DNA from 4 places in the Ancylobacter novellus DSM 506 genome. Region 2 is predicted to be linked to each of the others. Evidence: riboswitches for the same ligand, from Rfam matches in the RefSeq annotation. Region 2 holds a riboswitch; each other region holds the start of a gene.
What was found. Region 2 has a riboswitch for thiamine pyrophosphate ahead of thiC (phosphomethylpyrimidine synthase ThiC). Riboswitches for the same ligand answer to the same signal wherever they lie in the genome.
Positions count from the first base shown of each region.

Region 1: another riboswitch for thiamine pyrophosphate. It lies ahead of SNOV_RS03190 (ABC transporter substrate-binding protein); the one in region 2 lies ahead of thiC (phosphomethylpyrimidine synthase ThiC).
Region 3: another riboswitch for thiamine pyrophosphate. It lies ahead of SNOV_RS12995 (FAD-dependent oxidoreductase); the one in region 2 lies ahead of thiC (phosphomethylpyrimidine synthase ThiC).
Region 4: another riboswitch for thiamine pyrophosphate. It lies ahead of thiD (bifunctional hydroxymethylpyrimidine kinase/phosphomethylpyrimidine kinase); the one in region 2 lies ahead of thiC (phosphomethylpyrimidine synthase ThiC).

Region 1 is NC_014217.1:671,599-675,795, reverse strand. It holds gene SNOV_RS03205 (ABC transporter permease) at 1-396, shown strand, start outside; gene SNOV_RS03200 (sensor domain-containing diguanylate cyclase) at 488-1,390, shown strand; gene SNOV_RS03195 (winged helix-turn-helix domain-containing protein) at 1,387-2,577, shown strand; TPP riboswitch at 2,628-2,743, shown strand; gene SNOV_RS03190 (ABC transporter substrate-binding protein) at 2,809-3,759, shown strand; gene SNOV_RS03185 (phytanoyl-CoA dioxygenase family protein) at 3,962-4,197, shown strand, end outside.
Region 2 is NC_014217.1:3,100,436-3,104,632, reverse strand. It holds gene oxlT (oxalate/formate MFS antiporter) at 1-5, shown strand, start outside; gene SNOV_RS14750 (NUDIX hydrolase) at 108-542, opposite strand; gene thiC (phosphomethylpyrimidine synthase ThiC) at 661-2,472, opposite strand; TPP riboswitch at 2,573-2,690, opposite strand; gene SNOV_RS14740 (lytic murein transglycosylase) at 2,813-4,048, shown strand.
Region 3 is NC_014217.1:2,722,978-2,727,174, reverse strand. It holds gene SNOV_RS13000 (MHYT domain-containing protein) at 1-1,927, shown strand, start outside; TPP riboswitch at 2,177-2,294, shown strand; gene SNOV_RS12995 (FAD-dependent oxidoreductase) at 2,284-3,339, shown strand; gene thiS (sulfur carrier protein ThiS) at 3,317-3,514, shown strand; gene SNOV_RS12985 (thiazole synthase) at 3,531-4,197, shown strand, end outside.
Region 4 is NC_014217.1:2,201,742-2,205,938, reverse strand. It holds gene SNOV_RS10515 (DMT family transporter) at 1-802, shown strand, start outside; gene SNOV_RS10510 (Lrp/AsnC ligand binding domain-containing protein) at 991-1,227, opposite strand; TPP riboswitch at 1,354-1,452, shown strand; gene thiD (bifunctional hydroxymethylpyrimidine kinase/phosphomethylpyrimidine kinase) at 1,510-2,316, shown strand; gene SNOV_RS10500 (MFS transporter) at 2,512-3,696, shown strand; gene dgcA (N-acetyl-D-Glu racemase DgcA) at 3,666-4,197, opposite strand, start outside.

The DNA.
Region 1 (4,197 bases), 2.3 Mb from region 2:
GTCATGGCGAGCCTGATCATCTTCTTCCCCGTCGCCTCCGCCTTCCATGACGGGCTCGCCCGCGCCGAGCAGAGCCTCGTCGACATCGCCCGGCTGCACGGGGCCGGCACGCTGGCGACGCTGCGCTACATCCGCATCCCCTCCGCCCTGCCCGCTCTCGCTTCTGGCCTGCGCGTCGCCACCGCCGTCGCGCCCATCGGCGCGGTGGTCGGCGAATGGGTCGGCGCGTCGGCGGGGCTCGGCTATCTGATGATCTATTCCAACGCCCGCATGCAGACCGACATGGTGTTCGCGGCCCTCGCCATATTGCTCGCCGTCGCGCTGCTGCTCTTCGCCTTCGTCGACAAGGCGCTGACCCGCCTCGTGCCCTGGGCGCCGGAGACCGTGCCGGCCTGAGAAGCGCACATATGAGGAGCGCAGAGCGGTGGGCTTGCACGGCATCGACCTTGCGTGGACGATATTGTCGTTGCCGATCCTGTGAGGATCCATGATCTCGCGCCAGGTCATCTATGAAGCGCTTGTCGACGTGTTCGAGCTCTCGCCGGTGGCCATCTGCATTTCGACGGCGGAACATGTCTCGCGCTACATCATGGCCAATCCGGCCTATCTCGCCATGATCGGACGAAGCTGGGAGGAGATCGCCGGCCAGCCCATGTATCTCGATACGGTGCGGGCCCTCGATGACCCGGCGCGGCTGCGCCGCATCCACGCGTTGGACACGGTGGGCCTGTACGAACTCGAGGAGGTCGACCTGCGGCATTCCTCCGGCCGCATCGTGCCGACGCTCATCTCGACGCAGCGCCGCACCATCGATGGCGAGCGGTTCGACATCGAGATCATCATCGACAACTCCCAGCGGAAGGCATTCGAGCGGAGCCTGCTCGAAGCCGCCTATACCGATGTGCTCACGGGCCTGCCGAACCGCGCCGCCTTCGACCACCGGCTGAGCACGTTGCTGGAGCAGCGACCGCCCGGCGAGGGCATCTGCCTCGCCTATATCGACCTCAACGGCTTCAAGTCGATCAATGACGGCCACGGCCACGCCACCGGCGACCGCGTCCTGCGCCAAATCGCCGACCGGCTGCGCTCCCATGCCGATCCGCAGCACTTCATGGCACGGATTGGCGGCGACGAGTTCGTGCTGCTCTCCACCTTCGCGCAAGAGAGCGCACCCTGCATCGAGGACATGCAGATCCTGGCCGAGGCGCTCTGCGCGGTGATGGACACGGACGGACAGCGGCTCGCCATCGGCGCCGCCATGGGTGTCGTCATCACCCGCGAGGCGATCGACGCCGATGCGCTGATGCGCGGGGCCGATGCGCTGATGTACGCCGCCAAGGCGACGGGCCGAACCGTCGCGGTGAACCTGAACTGGATCGGCAACGCGTGAGCCTGCACCTCTCCAACGTCGACGCCCGCCGCATCTTCCTCGCCAAGCAGGGCCTGAGCCGTCCCCGCGGCCCGCTCACCAAGGCGGGGCTGCTGGAGCTCATCACCGACCTCGGCTTCGTGCAGGTCGACAGCATCGCGACGGTCGAGCGCGCGCACCACCACATCCTGTTCGCCCGCAACCCGAACTACAGACGCGAGCAGCTTTCCCGCCTGATCGAGAAGGACGGAGAGCTTTTCGAGCATTGGACGCATGACGCGTCCATCATTCCCAGCGCCTTCTTCCCCTATTGGAAGCACCGCTTCGCCCGCTCCCGCGAGACGCTCGCCGCGCGCTGGCGTCAATGGCACGAGAACGGCTTCGAGACCTACATCGACCACGTATTCGAGCGGGTGAAGACCGAAGGCCGCCTGATGGCGCGCGACTTCGAAGCGGAAAAGCGCCCGCCCGGCGGATGGTGGAACTGGCACCCGGAGAAGACCGCGCTCGAATATCACTGGCGCACCGGCAATTTCGCCATCGCCGGCCGCGAGGGCTTCCAGAAGGTCTACGACCTCGCCGAGCGGGTCATCCCCGCACGCTATTATGCCGGCGAGGTCTCGCGCGAGGAGTTCGTCGACTGGGCCTGCACCTCGGCGCTGGAGCGGCTCGGCTTCGCCACCCATGGCGAGATCGCCGCCTTCTGGGGCCTGCTCACCCCGGATGAAGCGCGTGCCTGGGTGGCAGCGAATGCCAGGCGGCTTGAACCCGTGCTGATCGCCCCGGCCGACGGCACACGCCCGCGCGCCTCGCATGCGTTCAAAGGCAGCGGCGACGCCTTCGCCGCCCTGCCCGCGCCGCCGCCGCGTCTGCGGGTGCTCAACCCTTTCGACCCGCTGCTGCGCGATCGCAACCGCACGGAGCGCCTGTTCGGCTTCAACTACCGCATCGAGGTGTTCGTCCCCGCGGAAAAGCGGGTCTGGGGCTATTACGTCTTCCCGCTGCTGGAGGGTGACCGGCTGGTCGGGCGCATCGACATGAAGGCCGACCGCAAGGCCGGCACGCTCGACGTGCGCCGGCTCTGGCTGGAGAAGGGCGTGCGCGCCTCCAAGGCCCGCCTCGCCGCCCTCGACACTGAACTCGCCCGCCTCGGCACGTTCGCCGGGGTCGAGCGGACGGTGTATCTGGACGGGTGGCTGGGGGAGTAGCCCTCCCCTTAGCCGGCAATTGCCCTGGCATGTCAGCGATGCTAGCGTGCCGCGCATCCGAGGGGTGTCCCGCCGACCGCAAGGTCCAGGGGCTGAGATGGCATCCGCCAGACCCTTTGAACCTGATCCGGGTCATGCCGGCGAAGGGACGGAACGACGGCCGGGTCGCATCGCGCCCGAGCGGATTCCCCCGAAAGCTCATGCGCCGGATCTCCGAATGGGAGGAGATCCATGTTCAAGACCATCGCCCAGACCGCTGCGGGTTGCGCCGTGGCCCTCGCCTTGTCGCTCGCCCCCGCAAGTGCCGCCGACAAGCTCACCGTACTGCTCGACTGGTACATCAACCCCGACCACGCGCCGCTGATCGTCGCCAAGGAGAAGGGCTTCTTCCAGGCGCACGACCTCGACGTCGAGCTCGTCGCCCCGGCCGATCCCTCCGCCCCGCCGCGCCTCGTCGCCGCCGGACAGGCGGACGTCGCGGTGAGCTACCAGCCCAGCCTCTACCTCTCGGTGAAGGAAGGCCTGCCGCTGGTGCGCTTCGGCACGCTCGTCTCGACACCCCTCACGGCGCTCGTGGTGCTGAAGGACGGCCCGATCAAGTCCATCGCCGACCTCAAGGGCAAGACGGTCGGCTATTCGGTGGCGGGGCTGGAGGACGCGCTGCTCGGCACCATGCTGGCGAGCGCCGGGCTGAAGCCGACCGACGTCACCATGATCAACGTCAACTTCGCCCTCTCCCCGGCGCTCGCCGCCGGCAAGGTCGACGCCGTGATCGGCGCCTACCGCAATTTCGAGCTCACCCAGATCAAGCTTGAGGGCAAGGAGGGCCGCGCCTTCTTCCCCGAGGAGCACGGCGTGCCGGTGTTCGACGAACTGATCTATGTCGCCCACAAGGACAAGCTCGCCGATCCGCGGCTCAAGCGCTTCCTCGCCGCGGTCGAGGACGCGACCATCTATGTGCTCAACCACCCGGACGAGGCGTGGGGCGTGTTCGTGAAGGCCAACCCCAAGCTCGACGACGAACTCAACCGTACCGCCTGGACCGACACGCTGCGCCGCTTCGCCCATGCGCCGGCGGCGCTGGACGCTGGCCGTTATGCCCGCTTCGGCGAGTTCATGAAGAGCCATGGGCTGATCGACAAGGTCGAGCCGGTGGCGACCTACGCGCCGGCGCTGCCGTGAGCCGACCTCTGTTTCTCCCGGTTGCCCCAGCGGCAATCGGGAGCTAGGTTGCACCCGCCATGATGATGATCCGCAACATTCGCGCCGTCTTCCAGCTCGGCTGATCCCGCTTCTCCGCGCACCGAGAACCGGATCGGCGCGTCCTGCGCGCCGCGAATGCCGCCTGCCGCGCGCGCTGCGCCGGCACTCATCAGGTGATCTCATGCCGAACGACTTCTCTTGTCCCCGCCTCGGCGCGGCGGATATCGAACGCTTCATCGCGGACGGCCTCGTCCGCATCGACCACGCCTTCCCGACGGAATTGGCTGCCGATTGCCGCGCCATCCTCTGGCGTGCCACCGGCTGCGACCCGAACGACCCCACGAGCTGGACGCAGCCGGTCATCCGCATCGGCCACCTCGCACTGCCGCCCTTCCGCGCGGCGGTGAACACCCCGAC
Region 2 (4,197 bases):
ACTGAGTCCGAACTCGTCCGACGTCGTCCCGGACGCCGCGCGAGCGGCGATCCGGGATCGCTCGGGAACCATCGAGGGCCTCCTCCGGGAGGCCCTTTTTTCTTGGGCTATTCCGCCTCGCGCGGGATGGCGAGCGCGAGGTCGGCGAGGAAGCCGACTTTCAGGCTGGCACTGGCGCCGAGGCCGGCCAGCGCCTCCGCGCCGAACCAGCGCGCTTCGAGGGCGTCATCGGCCGCCACGCCTTCGCCGGTGCGCCAGCGGCACAGCACCGCGATCATCGCGAAATGATGGGCGAGGGCGCCCGCCGGATCATGCTCGATGAAGTCGAGCACGGTGATGAGGCGCGGCGAATCGGCCTCGATGCCGGTCTCCTCGCCGAGCTCGCGCAGCGCCGCCTCGAGATGGGTCTCGCCCATCTCCATGCGCCCGCCGGGAAAGCCCCACAGCCCCTGGTCCGGCGGATTGGCCCGCCGCACCAGCAGCACCTCGCCGCCGCGCTCGACCACGGCGAGGACAGCGGGGATAGGGCGTACGGGGGACATGGCGCGTTCCGGATTGCTGGAGGCGGCGAGGGTAGGGGGAATCTGCCGAAGAGTCTTTGCCTCGTACCCTCATCCCGGATCGCCCTGCGGGCGTCCGGGATGAGGGTTGATGAGACCGCTACTCCGCCGCCGGGGCGTCGCGATAGATTTGCCCGCCGCCGGCGCGGAAGGCCTCGCTCATCTCGGCCATGCCCCGCTCCGCCTCCGCGGCCTTGGCCGTATCGCGGATCTCCTGGCTGATCTTCATCGAGCAGAATTTCGGCCCGCACATGGAGCAGAAATGCGCCAGCTTGTGCGCCTCCTTCGGCAGCGTCTCGTCGTGGAAGGCGGTCGCCGTGTCGGGATCGAGCGCCAGGTTGAACTGGTCCTGCCAGCGGAACTCGAAGCGCGCGCGGGAGAGCGCGTCGTCCCAGGCCCGCGCCAGCGGATGACCTTTGGCGAGGTCGGCGGCGTGGGCAGCGATCTTATAGGTGATCACCCCGGTCTTCACGTCGTCGCGGTTGGGCAGGCCGAGATGCTCCTTGGGCGTGACGTAGCAGAGCATCGCCGTGCCGAACCAGCCGATCATCGCCGCGCCGATGGCTGAGGTGATGTGGTCGTAGCCCGGCGCGATGTCGGTGGTCAGCGGGCCGAGCGTGTAGAACGGCGCCTCGCCGCAGGCCGCGAGCTGCTTGTCCATATTGGCCTTGATCTTGTGCATCGGCACATGGCCGGGGCCCTCGATCATCACCTGGCAGTCGTTCTCCCAGGCGATCTTCGTCAGTTCGCCCAGCGTCTCCAGCTCGGCGAACTGCGCCGCGTCGTTGGCATCGGCGATGGAGCCGGGGCGCAGCCCGTCGCCGAGCGAGAAGGTGACGTCATAGGCCCGCATGATCTCGCAGATCTCGGCGAAATGCTCGTAGAGGAAGCTCTCGCGGTGATGGGCGAGGCACCACTTGGCCATGATCGAGCCGCCGCGCGAGACGATGCCGGTGACGCGGTTGGCCGTCAGCGGCACGAAGGGCAGGCGCACGCCGGCATGGATGGTGAAATAATCGACGCCCTGCTCGGCCTGCTCGACGAGGGTATCGCGGAAGATCTCCCACGAGAGCTCCTCGGCGACGCCGCCGACCTTCTCCAGCGCCTGGTAGATCGGCACGGTGCCGATCGGCACCGGCGCGTTGCGCACGATCCATTCGCGGATGTTGTGGATATTGCGCCCGGTCGAGAGGTCCATCACCGTATCGGCGCCCCAGCGGATCGCCCACACCATCTTGTCCACCTCGTCGGCGACCGAGGAGGTGACGGCCGAATTGCCGATATTGGCGTTGATCTTGACCAGGAAATTGCGGCCGATGGCCATCGGCTCCAATTCGCCATGGTTGATGTTGGCGGGGATGACGGCGCGCCCGCGCGCCACCTCGTCGCGCACGAATTCCGCCGTCACCACGTCGGGGATCGACGCGCCGAAATCCTCGCCATCGCGGACGATCTCACCCATGCGCTCGCGCAGGCCGTTCTCGCGGATGGCGACATATTCCATCTCCGGCGTGACGATGCCGGCCCGCGCATAGGCCATCTGCGTGACCGCGCCGCTCTTCGCCCGCAGCGGGCGGCGGCGGAGCGGGAAGGGCGCGACGAGCTTGTCGTCGCCGACATTGCCGTTGTCCTCCGGCTTCACGTCACGGCCGTCATATTCCTCGACGTCGCCGCGGGCGCGCACCCAGGCGTCACGCGGGCGGACGAGACCGGCCTCGATGTCGATGACGGCATCCTCGTCCGTATAGGGGCCGGAGGCGTCATAGACCGCGAGGTCGGGTTCCCCCGCGCCGGGCGCGAGCAGGATTTCCCGGAAGGGCACGCGGAAGCCCCGCGCCGGGCATTCGGCATAGAGGCGGCGCGAGCCGGGAATCGGCCCGGTGGCGACGTTCTTCGGATTCTTGGTCAGCATGGTGGATCTCCTGAACCATTGGTTGCGGAGATCCGGGCTCAATGACGTTGGGGGATAATGGCGATGCCACCCTGCGCGAGGCGCAATTGCGGCACGGACGACGCCATCAGGTTCCGATCCCTTCGCCGGCATGACCCGGATCAGGTTCGAAGGGTCATCGCGTTGCCTTCCGGCCGGCGATCTCTCAGCCCCCTAGCGGGGCTCCCCTTGGAACGGGTCGATTGTCGGCCCAAGCCGGCGGCGAAGTCAATTCGCGCCCGCGCCCGTCACCCCGACGCTGCCGCATTTCCTGTAGATTGCTGATTCGCGAGGAACGACGCTCAACGATCCGGGGGAATGCATGCGCAGCCTGAAGACCCTGTTCCGGCGGGCCGCTTTTGCGGCGGCGCTCGCCGCGCCTTTCGCCGTGCCGGCCGCGGCGCTCGCCCAGCAGAGCTGCGGCAATAACGGTGCCGGCTTCGACCAGTTCATAGCGGGCTTCAAGCAGCAGGCGGTGGCGCAGGGCGTCTCGCCGCGTACCGTGGCGACGGCGCTGAACGGCATCGCCTATGCCCCCGACATCGTCGCCACCGATCGCGGGCAGAAGGTGTTCGGCCAGAGCTTCTTCCAGTTCTCCGACCGCATGGTCGCGAATTATCGCATCCAGCAGGGCCGCCAGCAGATCCAGCGCAATCCGGCGCTATTCCAGCGCATCGAGCAGCAATTCGGCGTGCCCGGCGCGGTGCTGGTCTCTTTCTGGGGGCTGGAGACCGATTTCGGCGCCAATATGGGCGACAAGTCGACCATCCGCTCGGTGGCGACGCTGGCCTGGGACTGCCGGCGCGCCGACGTCTTCCGCACCCAGCTTCTGGCGGCGCTGAAGATTATCGACCGCGGCGACCTCACCCCGCAGACCATGCGCGGGCCATGGGCGGGCGAGCTCGGCCAGTTCCAGTTCCTGCCTGACCATTATTTCAACTACGGCGTCGACTTCGACGGCGACGGGCGGGTCGATCTGATCCGCTCGGCGCCGGACGCGCTGGCCTCTGCCGCCAATTACATCCGCGCGCTCGGCTGGAAGGCCGGCCAGCCCTGGCTGGAGGAAGTGCGGGTGCCGCAAAACCTGCCCTGGGACCAGGCGGACCTCGCCATCAAGCTGCCGCGCGCGCAGTGGGCGCGCATGGGCGTGATGCGCGCCGGCGGCGGGCAATTGCCGGCCGACCAGCTTCCCGCCTCGCTGCTGCTGCCGATGGGCCGCAACGGCCCGGCCTTCCTCGCTTATCCGAATTTCGATGTTTTCACCGAGTGGAACAACTCGCTGGTCTACGCCACCTCGGCCGCCTATCTCGCCACCCGCGTGACCGGCGCCGGGCCGTTCAACCGCGGGCAGGGCAAGGCCATTCCGGTGCTGTCCATGGCGCAGGTGGTGGAGCTGCAGCGCCTGCTCAATGCGCGCGGCCATCATGTCGGGCGGGTCGACGGTATCGTCGGCGCGGCGACGCGGCAGGCGATCCGCACCGAGCAGATGCGCCTGGGCATGCCGGCCGATTCCTATCCGACGGTGGAACTGGTCACGGCGCTCCGCGCGGGGCGGTGAACGCAAGCTTGTAGAGACGTCATCCCGGGCGGCCGACAGGCCGATCCGGGATCGCTTGAAGGAAGAGAGAGGGACGCGATCCCGGCTCGCCTCTGGCGCACCCTCATCCTGAGGTGCGAGCGCAGCGAGCCTCGAAGGATGGTCGTTGA
Region 3 (4,197 bases), 380 kb from region 2:
GGCGATGCGCATGCCCGGCCTGCTGTCGCACGACATGATCTTCGTCGGCGCCGCCGTGGTGCTGGCGATCGGCGCCTCCATGGTGGCGATCTGGCTGGCCTTCCGCCGCCACTCCATTCCCCAGCGGCTCGCCGCGGCGGTGGCGCTCGGCATCGGCATCGCCGGCATGCACTATGTGGCGATGGTCGGCGTCACCTTCACGCCGCATGAGGGGCCGCACGCGACCTTCGGCAGCGAGGGCGGCATCGGCAACGTCGAATTGGTCATCGTGGTGACGGCGGCGACCTTCGCCATCGTCATCGCCGCGCTGCTCGCCGCCATGTATGACCGCCGCTTCGCCGTGCTGGCCGAGCGCGAGGCGGCGATGTGGCGCGAGGGCGAGGAGCGCTACCGCAACCTCTACCGCCGCACGCCGCTGCCGCTGCATTCGCTCGGCCCCGACGGGCGGATCGAGCAGGTCAGCGACCGCTGGCTGGAGCTGCTCGGCTATCGCCGCGAGGAGGTGATCGGCCGGCTGCTCACCGATTTCATGACCCCCGAATCCGCGCGCGTGCGCATCGAGGAGCACTGGCCGCAGCTGCTGGGCAGGGGCGAACTGCACGACGTCGAGTACCAGCTCGTCACCCACGACGGGCGGACCCTGAACTGCATCCTCTCCGCCGTCGCCGAGCGGGACTCGCAGGGGAAGCTGGTCAAGACGCTGTGCGGGCTGATCGACGTCACCGAGCGCCGCACCGCCGAGGAGGCGCTGCGCCAGGCGCAGAAGCTGGAGGCGGTCGGCCAGCTCACCGGCGGCATTGCCCACGACTTCAACAACCTGCTCGCCGTGGTGCTCGGCAATCTGGAACTCGCCGCCAAGCGCGCGCCGAGCGACCCGCGCCTGCAGGCGCTGCTCGGCAACGCCATCCAGGCGGCGCAGCGTGGCGCGGCGCTCACCCAGCGCATGCTGGCCTTCGCCCGCCGCCAGGACCTCAAGCCCGAGCCGGTGGACGTGCCCGACCTCGTGCTCGGCATGGCGGAACTGCTGCGCCGCTCCATCGGCCCGAGCGTGCGCATCGAGACGCATTTCCCGCTCGGCCTGCCGCGCGCGCGGGTCGACGCCAACCAGCTCGAACTCGCTCTGCTCAACCTCGCCGTCAACGCCCGCGACGCCATGCCGGAGGGCGGCACCATCACCATCGCCGCCCGCGAGGAGACGGTCGACGCGCCGGCCGACGAGGCCGACCGCCCGCCGCTGCGTGCGGGCCGCTATTTCTGCCTGTCGGTGACCGACAGCGGCAGCGGCATGGATGCGGAGACGCTGGCGCGCGCTACCGAGCCGTTCTTCACCACCAAGGGCGTCGGCAAGGGCACCGGCCTCGGCCTCGCCATGGTGCACGGCCTCGCCGCCCAGTCGGATGGCGGGCTGATGTTGGCGAGCCGGCCGGGGCGCGGCACGACGGCGACGATCTACCTGCCCATCGCCGAAGAGGCGCGCAATGCCGGGCCGTCTCCCGCCGTGCCGGAGGAGGACCTGTTCGTGCCGCCCGGGGAGGGCGGGGCGCTGCGCGTCCTCGTCGTCGACGACGACCCGCTGGTGCTCTCGGCGACGGGCGCGATGCTGGAGGACCTCGACTGCCTCGTCACCGAGGCTGCGTCCGGGCAGGAGGCGCTGCGCATCCTGGAGACCGGCGTCGCCTTCGACGTGGTGCTGACCGACCAGGCCATGCCCGGCATGACCGGCGTGCAGCTTGCCGCGCTGATCGCCGCGCGCTGGCCGGACCTGCCGGTCATCCTCGGCACCGGCTATGCCGAGCTGCCGCCCGAGGCCAAGGCCGGCACGCTGCGGCTCGGCAAGCCGTTCAGCCGCGAGACGCTGCGCCGCGCCGTCATCTCGGCGACCCGCCCGCCGCCGGACAACGTCGTCCCGCTGTCGCGGCTGGGGTGAGGGGGGCGGCGTTCTTCAAGGCGCTTCTTCTCGATGGCCCTCATCCTGAGGTGCGAGCCAAAGGCGAGCCTCGAAGGATGCTCGTCCGGGTGCGCTTCACTGACCATCCTTCGAGGCTCGCTGCGCGAGCACCTCAGGATGAGGGCGTGTTGTAGCCAGGCTCATCTAGCTCAAGGCTCCATCCGGCAAAGTCCGGACCCGGAATATTGTCGACGCCAGCGTGACATTCTCCGGCTTCGTGACTATATCAAGTCAGTCCGGGGGAGCCTCGTCAGGAGGCTGAGAGGCCATCGGCGCGCAAGCGGCATGGCGACCCTTCGAACCTGATCCAGTTGAGACTGGCGGAGGGAGGAATGATGACGTCCCCGCACACTCAATCGACCGAAGGCGCCCGCCGCGCCGATAACGCCATGCGTGTAAAAATCGTCGGCGCCGGCGTCGCCGGGCTGACCTGCGCCCATGCCTTCGCCAAGAGGGGCGCGCAGGTGACCATCGTCGAGCGCAAGGCCGGCTCCGGCCAGGGCTGCTCCTGGTTCGCCGGCGGCATGCTGGCGCCCTGGTGCGAGCGCGAGAGCGCCGAGCCGATCATCGCCGAATTGGGCTTCGAATCCCTCGACTACTGGCGCGAGGCGGTGCCCGACGTGCCGCGCGAGGGCTCGCTGGTGCTGGCGCCGGCCCGCGACCTGCCGGAGCTGAAGCGCTTCTCCCGCCGCACCGAAGGCTATGAGTGGCTCGACGGCGCCGGCATTGCGAGCCTTGAGCCGGACCTTGAGGGCCGCTTCGAGCAGGGGCTGTTCTTCCCCACCGAGGCGCATCTGGAGCCGCGCAAGGCGCTCGCCGCGCTGACCGCGAAGCTGGTCGGCGAACATAACGTCGCCATCCGCTACGAGGCCGACGGCTTCGAGAGCGACGAGGAGATCGACCTGACGGTCGACTGCCGCGGCCTCGCCGCCCGCGACCAGCTCGCCGACCTGCGCGGCGTGAAGGGCGAGATGCTGGTGCTCTATTCCACCGAGATCGCGCTGAAGCGCCCGGTGCGCATGCTGCACCCGCGCATCCCCGTCTACATCGTGCCGCGCGGCGACGGGCATTTCATGATCGGCGCCACCTCGATCGAGAATGACGAGCGCGGCCGGGTGACGGGCCGCTCCATGCTGGAGCTGCTCTCGGCCACCTATGCGCTGCATCCGGCCTTCGGCGAGGCGGAGATCGTCGAGATCGGCGCCGATGTGCGCCCGGCCTTCCCCGACAACCTGCCGCGGCTGCGCAAGCGCGGCAACACGATCTATGTGAACGGGCTCTACCGCCACGGTTTCCTCGCCGCGCCCGCCTTGGCGCGCCGCGCGGCGGAAGTGGCGTTCGACGGGGCGTATTTCCCGGAGGTGATGGATGAAGATCATCGTCAATGGTGAGCCGGCCGATACCCGCGCCGGCACCCTCGCGGACCTTCTGAGCGAGCTCGGGCTCAAGGGCGCCAAGGTCGCCACGGCGCTGAACGGGGCGATGGTGCGCGCGGTCAAGCGCGAGGCGACGGCCATAACCGATGGCGACCGGGTCGAGATCCTCGCCCCGATGCAAGGTGGCTGAGACGGAGGCTGATGAGATGGATGCGATGACGCAGGCGCCCGGCACGCTCGCCGATCCGGTCGAGTTCTACGGCACCAAGGTGAATTCGCGCCTGCTGCTCGGCACGGCGCAGTACCCCTCGCCGGCGATCCTGTCCGAGGCGATCCGCGCCTCGGGGGCGGAGATCGTCACCGTCTCGCTGCGCCGCGAATCCGGGGCTGCGAAGGCGGGTCAGAGCTTCTGGCAGCTCATCCGCGACCTCGGCGTGAAGGTGCTGCCCAACACCGCCGGCTGCAAGACCGTGAAGGAAGCCGTCACCACCGCCGAGATGGCGCGCGAGCTCTTCGGCACGCCCTGGGTGAAGCTGGAGGTGATCGGCGAGGACGACACGCTGCAACCCGACGTGTTCGGCCTGGTCGAGGCGGCACGCATCCTCTCCCGCGACGGCTTCGAGGTCTTCCCTTACACCACCGAAGACCTCGTGGTGGCGGAGAAGCTAATCGGCGCCGGCTGCGAGGTGCTGATGCCCTGGGGCGCGCCGATCGGTTCCGGCCGCGGCCTCAACAACCCCTACGGCCTGCGCTCGCTGCGGGCGCATTTCCCCGGCCTGCCGCTGGTGGTCGACGCCGGCGTCGGCGTGCCCTCGCATGCGGCGGCGGCGATGGAGATGGGCTATGATGCCGTGCTCCTGAACACCGCCGTCG
Region 4 (4,197 bases), 900 kb from region 2:
CTCGTTCTTCGCGCTGTTCCCGCTGCTGGCGATGCTGGCCTGGCGCAACGAGATCAGCGCCGCGGTGCGTACCGCCCATCCGTTCGGGCATATCCTGCGCGGTACCATCGGCGTCACTTCGATGAGTCTCGGCTTCTCCGCCCTGGCGCTGATCCCGCTGGCGGACGCGACGGCCATCAGCTTCACCGCGCCGCTGCTGACCGTGGTTCTGGCGGCGCTGGTGCTGCGCGAGCATGTGCAGACCTATCGCTGGGCGGCGGTGTCGGTCGGCCTGTGCGGCGTGGTGCTGATGCTCTGGCCGCACATGTCCGGCGAGTTCGACACCACCGACCATGTGCTCGGCGCGGTCCTGGCGCTGTTTGCCGCCGGCTTCACGGCGGGCGCGATGATCCAGGTGCGGCGCCTGACCGAGACCGAGACGACGCCGGCCATCGTGTTCTATTTCCAGGCGCTGGGCGCGGTGGCGGGCCTCGCCACGGCGGGCTGGGGCTGGGTGATTCCGGGGTTCTGGGACGCGGTGCTGCTGCTGACCATCGGCCTGCTCGGCGGTGTCGGGCAGATATTGCTTACCGAGAGCTACCGCTATGCGCCGGCCTCGGTGGTCGCGCCCTTCGCCTATTCGGCGATGCTGTGGTCGCTGCTGCTCGGCTTCGTGCTGTTCGCCGAGGTGCCGCCGGTGCTGGTAGTCGTCGGCGCCGGCGTGGTCATCGGCGCCGGCATGTATGTGATCTGGCGCGAGCGCCGCCCCGGCGCGCGGCGCGAGGACATACCGGCCCCGCCGCCGGGAGCGCCGGAAGCTTGAGAGCCTGCCTCGTAGTCGCGCTGCGGGGCGGCGGGTGCCGCCCTTGGACCGTCATCCCCGGGCTTGGCCCGGGGATCCACGACTTGCCGGGCGCCGAGACGAACCGAAGTCGTGGATGGCCGGGCCAAGCCCGGCCATGACGAGCCTCCAAGCACCCCGGTCGCGTTTACGAGTCAGACTCTGAAACTTCAGAAGGCCTTGAAGGTGATGATGGTGCGCGTGTCCTGGATGCCCGGGAAGAGCTGCACCTTCTCGTTGACGAAATGGCCGATGTCGGCGTCATCCGGCACGTAGAACTTCACCAGCAGGTCGAATTCGCCGGCGGTGGAGTAGATCTCCGAGGCGATCTCGGCGTCGGCGATGGCGTTCGCCACCTCGTAGGAGCGGCCGAGGTGACATTTGATCTGCATGAAGAAGGGGACCATCTCGGGCGTTCCGGCTGCTTGTCGGGAGGCCGATAAGGATCAGAAGCCGCAGGCGCGCGCAACCCCTTCGACCGCGCCTCGCGCGTTGCGCTTGCAAGCGCAGGCGGCTTCGCCTATCTCGCGGAAACGATCGCGTTGGGGTGCCCTTATGGGCTGAGAGGCGGTGAGCCAACCCACGAACCTGATCCGGGTCATGCCGGCGGAGGAAACGGATCGCGCACGCCCGCGGCGGGTCTCCGCGCCGGCGACGCCTCCATCCGAAGCCGGCGAGGAGGCGTAGTCATGGGCGGTTCCACACCTATCGCGGTCACGATCGCGGGCTCGGATTCGGGCGGCGGCGCCGGCATCCAGGCGGACCTCAAGACCTTCTCGGCGCTGGGCGTCTACGGCGCCAGCGTGATCACCGCGCTCACCGCCCAGAACACTCTGGGCGTCACCGGCATCCACGACGTGCCGCCGGCCTTCATCACCGCGCAGATCGACGCCGTGTTCTCCGATCTCGCGGTGGACGCGGTGAAGATCGGCATGCTCTCGCGGCCCGAAGCCATCGAGGCCGTGGCGAAGGGGCTCGACAGCCACGGCCCGGCGACCGCCGTGCTCGATCCGGTGATGATCGCGGCCTCCGGCGACCGGCTGCTGGTGCCGGAAGCGGTGGAATCGCTGCGTTCGCTGCTGCTTCCCCGCGCGTTCCTCATCACCCCGAACCTGCCCGAGGCGGCGGCGCTGCTGGACGAGCAGTCGGCGCAGGATATCGAGGCGGTGCGCCGGCAGGCCGAGCGCCTCCTCGTCCTGGGGCCGCGCGCGGTGCTGATCAAGGGCGGGCACGGCGAGGGGCCGGACAGCATCGACGTGCTGCTCGACGAGGATGGTTTCCTGGAGCTCAGTGCGCCGCGCGTCGTCACCCGCAACACCCACGGCACCGGCTGCACGCTCTCCTCCGCCATCGCCGCCGGCCTCGCCAGGGGGATGGCGCTGCGGCCGGCGGTCGAGGCGGCGAAAGACTACCTCACCCGCGCGCTCGCCCGCTCGGAGGAGCTGGAGATCGGCCACGGCCACGGCCCGGTGCACCACTTCCACGCCTGGTGGTGACGCCACCATCTGTCACCAGTGGCGAAAATGGTGACATTTGCGACGCCACCGGTGGCATTTGGCGACCATTGGTGGCATCGGCGCGATGGTGGCAACGCCACCGGTGACAGGACCGGCGCAATCCGTGCTCGCAAGGCCGGCTGCCGGCTGCTATCGAGGCCGCGATCATCCGCGAGTCCTCAAGGCGAGATTCCTTTGCCCGTCCTCGCCCCGCGCCACGCCATCGCCGCCGTCTATGCCGGGCTGTTCTTCGGCATCGGCGTCTACATGCCGTTCTTTCCGGTCTGGCTCGCCGGGCGCGGCTTCGACCCGGCGCTGATCGCCTTCGCGCTGGCGCTGCCGATGTCGGTACGCCTGTTCACCACGCCGCTCGGCGGCATCCTCGCCGACCGCAGCGGGCGGCCGCGCGCGACGCTCGTCTTCTACGCGCTGATGACGGCGCTGTGCTTCGCCGGCATCGCTCTCGCGCCCAACGCCGTGCTGATCCTGGTCGGGCTGGGGCTCGCGGCCAGCTTCTGGCAGCCGAGCCTGCCGGTGCTCGACGCCTATGCGGTCGCGCGGCGGGCGGAGGGCGTGCTCGACTATGGACGGGTGCGGCTGTGGGGCTCGCTGTCCTTCATCGGCGGCAACCTGCTGGCCGGCCTGCTGCTCGGCGGGACGCTCGTTGCCGCCCTGCCGCACGACACGGTGATCTGGCTCATCGTCGCCGGCAGCGTTGGTGCTGCCGCAGCCGCACTGCTGCTCGACGAAGCGAAGCCGGCTCAGCGGGCGCAGAAGGAGGCGGCCGGCCGGGGTCTCGTCGGCCTGGCCCCGGTCCTGCTGGTCGGCATCGGCGCGGCGGCGCTGATCCAGGCCTCGCATGCGGTGCTCTACACCTTCGCCTCGATCCACTGGCACGGGGAAGGGCTGTCGGACACGACGATCGGCCTGCTCTGGGCGCTCGGGGTGATTGCCGAGGTGGTGCTGTTCCATTCCGGCACGCGGGTGACGCGGCGGCTCGGGGCGGAGAAGCTGCTGCTGCTCGGCGGCCTCGCCGGCGTCGTGCGCTTCGGCATCATGGCGCTCGGCCCGCCGCCGCTGCTGCTCCTCGCCTTGCAGCCGCTGCATGCGGCGACCTTCGGCTGCACCTATCTCGGCACGGTGGAACTCGTCGCCCGCCATGCGCCGGCCGGGCGTGGGGCGAGCGTGCAGGCGATGGCCGCCTGGGCGACCGCCATCGCTATGACGGCGGCGACGCTTGCGGCCGGGCCGCTGTGGGAGGCTTTCGGCGCGCTTTCCTTCCTCGCCTCGGCGCTGCTCGCCGCCGGCGGCGCCGTGCTCGCCGTGGTCGCCGGGCTGATGCGGACGGCTCAGCCCCAGAGCGCCGGCTCGGGCGGATAGACCACGCTGCCCTCGTAGCGCAGCGAGGGCTCGCGGTCCCGCGCCAGCAGAAGCGGGCCGTCGAGGTCGACGAAGCGGGCAAGGGGGGCGAGCAGCATGGCCGGCGCCATGGCCAGCGAGGTCGCCACCATGCAGCCGACCATGATGTCGAGCCCGGCGGCGCGGGCGGCGCGGGCGAGCGCCAGCGCCTCGGTCAGGCCGCCGGTCTTGTCGAGCTTGATGTTGAGCGCGTCGTAGCGGCCGACGAGCTGCGGCAGGCTGTCGAGCCCGTGCGCGCTCTCGTCGGCGCAGACCGGCACCGGCCGCGCGGTGTAGGCGAGAAGCGCGTCCTCGGCCGCCGGCAGCGGCTGCTCGACCAATTCGATGCCGGCATCGGCGCAGGCGGCGAGGTTCGAAGCGAGGTTCGCGGCCGTCCAGCCCTCATTGGCATCGACGATGAGGCGCGTGCCCGGCGTCGCCGCCCGCACCGCGGCGATGCGTTCGGGATCGCCGTCCGTGCCG